Regions from separate parts of the Congzhengia sp. genome, predicted to be linked through region 3. Evidence: a T-box and tRNA genes for the amino acid it is inferred to sense, from the RefSeq annotation. Region 3 holds a T-box; the other regions hold tRNA genes.
The links. The T-box of region 3 lies ahead of pheS (phenylalanine--tRNA ligase subunit alpha). A T-box ahead of a tRNA ligase gene usually reads a tRNA of that ligase, here a tRNA-Phe.
Positions count from the first base shown of each region.

Region 1: it has a tRNA-Phe gene. The T-box ahead of pheS (phenylalanine--tRNA ligase subunit alpha) is inferred to sense a tRNA for this amino acid. The anticodon was not compared.
Region 2: it has a tRNA-Phe gene. The T-box ahead of pheS (phenylalanine--tRNA ligase subunit alpha) is inferred to sense a tRNA for this amino acid. The anticodon was not compared.

Region 1 covers NZ_JAXUNN010000006.1:4,225-6,483, forward strand. The annotation lists gene WIG73_RS00395 (metal ABC transporter substrate-binding protein) at 1-538, opposite strand, end outside; gene WIG73_RS00400 (transcriptional repressor) at 535-960, opposite strand; tRNA gene WIG73_RS00405 (tRNA-Val) at 1,148-1,223, shown strand; tRNA gene WIG73_RS00410 (tRNA-Asp) at 1,236-1,312, shown strand; tRNA gene WIG73_RS00415 (tRNA-Phe) at 1,319-1,394, shown strand; tRNA gene WIG73_RS00420 (tRNA-Gly) at 1,421-1,495, shown strand; gene WIG73_RS00425 (TrkA family potassium uptake protein) at 1,577-2,254, opposite strand.
Region 2 covers NZ_JAXUNN010000038.1:108,169-110,427, reverse strand. The annotation lists gene WIG73_RS09250 (dihydrodipicolinate reductase) at 1-555, opposite strand, end outside; tRNA gene WIG73_RS09245 (tRNA-Cys) at 1,006-1,080, opposite strand; tRNA gene WIG73_RS09240 (tRNA-Gly) at 1,140-1,214, opposite strand; tRNA gene WIG73_RS09235 (tRNA-Phe) at 1,241-1,316, opposite strand; tRNA gene WIG73_RS09230 (tRNA-Asp) at 1,323-1,399, opposite strand; gene WIG73_RS09225 (hypothetical protein) at 1,575-1,859, opposite strand; tRNA gene WIG73_RS09220 (tRNA-Val) at 2,249-2,259, opposite strand, start outside.
Region 3 covers NZ_JAXUNN010000007.1:57,835-60,093, reverse strand. The annotation lists gene secD (protein translocase subunit SecD) at 1-676, opposite strand, end outside; T-box leader at 887-1,126, shown strand; gene pheS (phenylalanine--tRNA ligase subunit alpha) at 1,222-2,241, shown strand.

The sequences.
Region 1 (2,259 bases), on a different contig from region 3:
GGGCTTTGTCCGCGGCAATCAGCTTTTCTGTCAGTTTCCTGCAAATTTCCATGGCGTTTACAGGCGACGTCCACACATGCTCGTCATATTCATAAAATCCGCTGTGGTCTTCGTCTGCGTGTTCTTCGTGATTGTGGTTCATTCCCTCGGTAAGTTCTTCGGGAACGGTTTCCACGCAGTCCATCATGAAAAGTGTTTTCCCCTCGTCAAGCTGGGAGGAGGAAATCAGTTTTTTTGCCCATTGGTCAGATTCGCCGCCGCCCATGATAAAAATGTCTGCCTGCTGAATTTTAATAATATCTTGGGGCGTTGGTTCAAAGGTGTGGCTCTCTTGGCCGGGAGAGAGCAGCATGGTAACGTCTGCCAATTCGCCGGCAAGCTGCCGCGCAAAGTCAAAGGGCGGAAAGTTTGTGGCGACAATTTTTAGTTTTTTATCCCCGCCGCCGGAAGGGGGTTCCGCCGGGCCGCACCCAAACAGGGAGAGAACCGCAGAAAATATCAGTGCCAGGGCCATTAATTTTTTATATGGTTGTTTCATGTTTTTATCTCCTTTTTGTTTGCGCAGTTGGCGCAGGTGCCATATATAATGGTCTTTAAATGGTCAATGGAAAAGCCGTGGTGGCTGGTCATGTGCGCCTCAAACTCCTTCACCAGTCCGCAGTTTAAATGAATCAGCTCTCCGCAGCCGGTACATTTTAAGTGAAAATGCTCATGGCAGTGCTCGCTTTGGTTGGCAAACTGATAAACCACCGCTTTCACGTCTTTTCCGCTGAATCGGCGGATTTCACCGTCCTCCGTCAGCTTTTTTATCAAGCGGTAAACGGTGCTTTCCCCAATTTTTGCCTGCTGCTTCACGCTGTTTGAAACTTCTTTGGCGGAAAACTGCCGGTCTGGATTTGCCGCAAAAAAGTCATAAATCAATTGTTTTTGTTTCGTGTTGTAGCTGTTTCTGTCGTTCATTGTATCCTCCTGAATTTGAGAATTACTCTCATATTATACCCCGGTTTTGAAAAAAAGTCAAGGAATAGAACAAAAAAGTTGCGCTATTGCTTATATTTTTATAAAAAGTAAAAATAAAAAAATTTTACTTGACAAACCGATTATTTTATAGTATAATATTTTTGTCGCTGAGACGACGGACAAAATTGGGCGCTTAGCTCAGCTGGGAGAGCATCTGCCTTACAAGCAGAGGGTCACAGGTTCGAGCCCTGTAGCGCCCACCAATTTGTCTTTATGGCTCGGTAGTTCAGTTGGTTAGAATGCCAGCCTGTCACGCTGGAGGTCGTGGGTTCGAACCCCATCCGAGTCGCCAACCCATGCCTCTGTAGCTCAGTCGGTAGAGCAAGGGACTGAAAATCCCTGTGTCGGTGGTTCGATTCCGCCCGGAGGCACCACCGTGTTATTTTTTAGATGTTATTGTGCGGGAGTGGCTCAGTGGTAGAGCGTCACCTTGCCAAGGTGAACGTCGCGAGTTCGAATCTCGTCTTCCGCTCCATTTCGGAACAAGCAAAGCTTGTTCCGATTTTTTTATCCGAAATTAGACATAAAAAAAGACCGGTAACGGTCTTTTTTTCTATTAATAACATTTCGCTTCCAATGCATTAATTTTCTCCCTGTCGCCAATAACGACAATGGCGTCCTCCTCGGTAAAACGGTAGTCTGAAGTCAGCTCCGTCATTACTCCGGCAGGATTCTCCACCGCAATGATGTTTAAGCCAAACTTTTTTCTCACATCAACAGAACCGATTGTTTCGCCGATAAATGCCTCTGGAATACAGAGAGTGGAAATGTCGACCTTTTCGCTCAGCTCGATATAATTAATCATTTTAGAGGTTTCAAGCCGCCTTGCAAGACGCACAGCCATATCGTGCTCGGGGAAAACCACCTCGGCGCCCAGCTTTTTTAAAATTTCGCCGTGTTCTTCGCTGTTGGCTTTTGCGATTACGCGTTGAATTCCCAGGGCGTTTAAATAGAGCACAGTTAAAATGCAAACGTCCATTTTTTCTCCAATACACACCACCACCGTGTCGCAGTTTTGAATGCCGGTGTCGGAAAGGGATTCTTTGTCCAGCGTCTTAACTACAAAGGCATTTTCCGTATATTCTCTGAGCTGACGGATTTTATCTTCGTCTGCGTCAATTACCAAAAGTTCGTGTCCGCTGGCTGCCAGCGCAAGGGACAGGGCTTTTCCAAACCGTCCCAGCCCAATAACGCCATAGGAGTGGCTTTGTTCTGCTTTTCTCATAAAATTCATGGTTT
Region 2 (2,259 bases), on a different contig from region 3:
TTCATCTGCACTTAATCCTACCCCATGAGCTTTTGCCAAGGCCAAACCATAATCTTCAACATTATAGCTTACTGCGCCTTCAATTTTTTTGATACTATTACAACTCCCAGCAATCATACCGACCATGTTTATCCAGAAAGTATCCTCCATTCCGCTTCCGACAAATGTGCAGCCATGTTCTTTGGCAATAACGTCAAGAGTGTTAGCACGTACAGGGTCGGTTGTCCAACAATAGGTAGCCTCCTCGCAGGTCGAGATGACGTTGATTCCACGACTCAGACATTTAACAAAGTGTTCGTAGCAGTCACTAACCAGACTGAAAAGTGTAACAACTGCGATATCAGCATCGGTGTTGTCCAAGATTTCGTCGGCATTGCTATTGATAATCACACCCGTTTTGACACCAAGCTCTGCAAAATCACCAATATCCATTCCGACCACTTCAGGGTTTATATCAATTGCACCAACAATTTGTACTCCGTGCTCGTACATATATCGCAATGTATATTTACTCATTTTTCCGCATCCATACTGAATAGCTTTAATTTTTTCCATAAATAATACTCCTCTTTCCTTCAACAGCGCCCGCACAGCCCACGACTACGGGTTTTGCTGAAAAATCTGTACCATAACAGTTATTTGCCATTATGATGTACCAAATTTGATAAAATATACATATAGCACTGAAAAAGAACCATTTAGTTACAATTAAGTAAATTGTAAAAAGCCAACTGTCATATTTCAAACAATTGACCATATAAATTGATTGGCTGTGTAAATACATATGAAAAAGGATATATTAGATGGCTTAACCCTTCCAAAAAAAATACCTATGCGCCGCAGGCACATACTCGCGAAAAGGCGGCAGTAACTGTAAGCCGTTGCAAGCGAGCTTGCAAGTGAACAGGCATAAGCGTGCCTTTTTGCGAAAGAGGAGCGGCAGCCGATTAAGTGAAGCCGTATTTTCGCATGAAAATGCGGCGAACCAAAAGGTTCGCCGCAACGTGGAGGCGCCACCCAGATTTGAACTGGGGAATCAGGGTGTTGCAGACCCATGCCTTACCACTTGGCTATGGCGCCGTTTCATTCAATTTTGAAACTAAAATCTTGCCTTAACTTTAAGGCAAGATTTTAGTTTTTGGAGCGGAAGACGAGATTCGAACTCGCGACGTTCACCTTGGCAAGGTGACGCTCTACCACTGAGCCACTCCCGCACAATAACATCTAAAAAATAACACGGTGGTGCCTCCGGGCGGAATCGAACCACCGACACAGGGATTTTCAGTCCCTTGCTCTACCGACTGAGCTACAGAGGCATGGGTTGGCGACTCGGATGGGGTTCGAACCCACGACCTCCAGCGTGACAGGCTGGCATTCTAACCAACTGAACTACCGAGCCGCATTCAATAAAATTTTCCTGCGACTTTGTTATTATAGCATAATCATCTGGCACTGTCAAGAGTTTTTTTAATTTTTTGCCTCACAATCATAATATATGTGAAATCCGCAGTGATATTCCATGATTTTTTCAGAATTCTATGTAAGCCGCCGTATGGCGGCTTTTGAAAACACGATTACCGGCAGAAACAGCCGCCGTGGTCGAAACCGCCGCAGGAGTCGTCGACGGCTTCCTCAACAATGCGGCGCACTTCCCGAAGTGCCTCCTGTGCTTCACAGGCGCTTTCTGCTGCTTTTGCAGCAGCAGCTTCAGCCGCACAAGCGGCTTCTTTTGCTGTGCAAGCAGCTTCACATGCAGCTTTTTCAGCACGTTCTGCCATACAGGCGGCCCTTTCAGCAGCGCGGACTGCGCGCTCTAATTCGTTTCTGTTAAAATTGTTTGATCCTGAACAACAAGACATAAAATAAAACCTCCAAGATAATTGATTGGGAACAAATCCCAATATCAGTATATGTCATATTTTGTCGTTCGTGACATACATTATATCAAAAAGCGGCACGCCAAATGGCGTGCCGCAACAATGCGAACTGCTATCTTTTTTTTGCAAAGAAAAATCGGAGCAAGCAAAGCTTACTCCGATGTGGAAAGAGTGAACAATTTAGATATCTTTGCGCCGCAGGCGCATACTCGCAAAAGGTTGATAGCGCGGCGGAGGCGTGATGCCCGCGTTTACAAGGGCATAGCCACAGCAAGCGTGACCTTTTGCGAAAGAGGAGCAGCAACGGAGCATATGAAAAAATCCCACTCATTTGAGTAGGATTTTTGAATGCAGCGTAGTTTGCTGCGACGTGGTGGGCGCT
Region 3 (2,259 bases):
CGGTTTCCGTGGCATCTGTAAAACCGCCGGAAATGATACAGTCGGACGAATTAATCGGACTGCTTACGGAAGGTCTGCTAATCTCGGTTTCGTCCAGCTTAATAGAGATATAATTGCTTCCGGATGGCTTGGATGCAGCGGCGCTGGTAGCCTGGTAGAACTTGTCCACACCGGAATCTTTTAATTTCAGTTTTACATAGTGTGCAGCAGCGCCTGTTTCGTCAATCTGGCCGTAAGCGGCGGTTGCAGAATCAACGTCGGAGCCCTCTAAAACAACGTTGCCGTCAGAATCCTGAAACGAGAGCACGGCGGTTTGTCCCAGCGTGTCAACCGCTTCCTGCGGATCTTGAATGGCGGGAATTTCAACTCTGACCTTTTTATCTCCCTGACGCGAAACGGTAGCTTCGCTGTAGCCCAGCGAGTCTAAACGGTTTCTCAATACGTTTTCCACAGATTTCATCTGTTCGTCTGTAACAGAGTCTGCCTGTGCTTCGTATGTGATTACCGACCCGCCGACCAAGTCGAGCCCCTGTCTGATACCCCAATCCTCGTCTAAAGCGTTGGGATATTGAATGTCATAATCGAAAACGCTTATATTCATACCCACCAGTACGACAATGACTGATGTGATGATAACAAGTAGGGCGATGATTAATTTCGCGATACTTTTTCTCATTTGTGTTTTCCTCCTTTTAAAATCGCATAAAACTATTATATATATTTTTTTCATTTTAGTCAACACTAAATTGTGAAAATTTCCTAAAAAACTTGAATTAACTTCAAAAAAAAGGAATTGCAAAAACTTTTTTTTCTGAAATTCTGCAGTTTTTTTAAAATCAGCTTGCAATTCGTTTTAAACTGTGATAAAATATAAAAAAATAAATATTTTTCGGCAATGATGAAGCAAAGTAACCCCGCACTACCTATAAAAGAGAGGATTTTTCACCGGCTGAGAGAAAATCCGGTTAAGGCGGAAGGCGAAATTTCACTTCGGAGTTCCACGCTTGAACGGGTTAACTGATTAGGGCGCGGCGAATGGCGCACGTTACGCGTAAATGAAGTGTCTTTCTTATTTATTAAGGAAGAAATCAGGGTGGTACCGCGGATATAACTGTCCGTCCCTTTTGGGGCAGGCAGTTTTTTTGTGCCCTTTTCTACAAACCGCGCTTTGTAAGCCCACGCAAAGAACGGAAAAATTGGTGGGCAGAAAGGTTTAGAACAATGAAAGAGCAGTTATTATCCATTAAAAAAGCTGCAGAGGAAAAGCTTTCTCAGCTCCATACGGTTCAGTCCTTAGAAGACGTTCGAATTCGTGTGCTGGGGAAAAAAGGCGAACTGACACAGGTGCTTCGCCAGATGGGGTCTTTGTCGGCAGAGGAGCGCCCGGTTATCGGAGCATTGGCAAACGACATCCGTACGGCGATTGAAAACTCAATTGCAGAAAAACGAAACGAGCTTTTAAAGGCAGAGCGGGAACAGAAGCTGAAAGACGAGGTTATTGACGTTACCATGGCGGGTAAGCGTCCTCATATCGGTGGTTTGCACCCGATTACAAAGGTATTGGAAGAAGTTAAAGATATATTTTTGGGCATGGGCTTTTCTGTCGCGGAAGGCCCTGATGTTGAGCTGGACTATTATAACTTTGAAGCGCTGAACATTCCGAAAGAACACCCGGCCCGCGACACCCAGGATACGTTTTATATCAGCGACAACGTGGTGCTGCGTACGCAGACGTCACCGATACAGGTTCGTGTAATGGAAAAGAGCCGCCCGCCGATTCGCATTATTGCGCCGGGCCGCGTTTACAGAAGTGACGCGGTGGACGCAACCCACTCTCCCGTGTTTCATCAGGTGGAAGGCCTTGTTGTTGACAAAGGCATCACCATGGCGGACTTAAAGGGAACGCTGGAGCAATTTTTACAAACCCTTTACGGGCAGGAGGCAAAAATCCGTCTTCGTCCGCACCACTTTCCGTTTACAGAGCCCAGCGCAGAGGTGGACGTTTCCTGCTTTGTGTGCGGCGGCAAGGGCTGCCGTGTGTGCAAGGGAGAAGGCTTTATTGAGCTTTTGGGCGCCGGTATGGTACACCCCGATGTTTTAAGACGGTGCAACATAGACCCAGATGTTTACAGCGGTTTTGCATTCGGCATGGGCCTTGAACGCATTGTTATGAGAAGAATGAACATTGACGATATGCGTCTTTTATATGAAAACGACATTCGGTTCTTAAAACAGTTTTAATTTGTGCGCTGCAAGTTA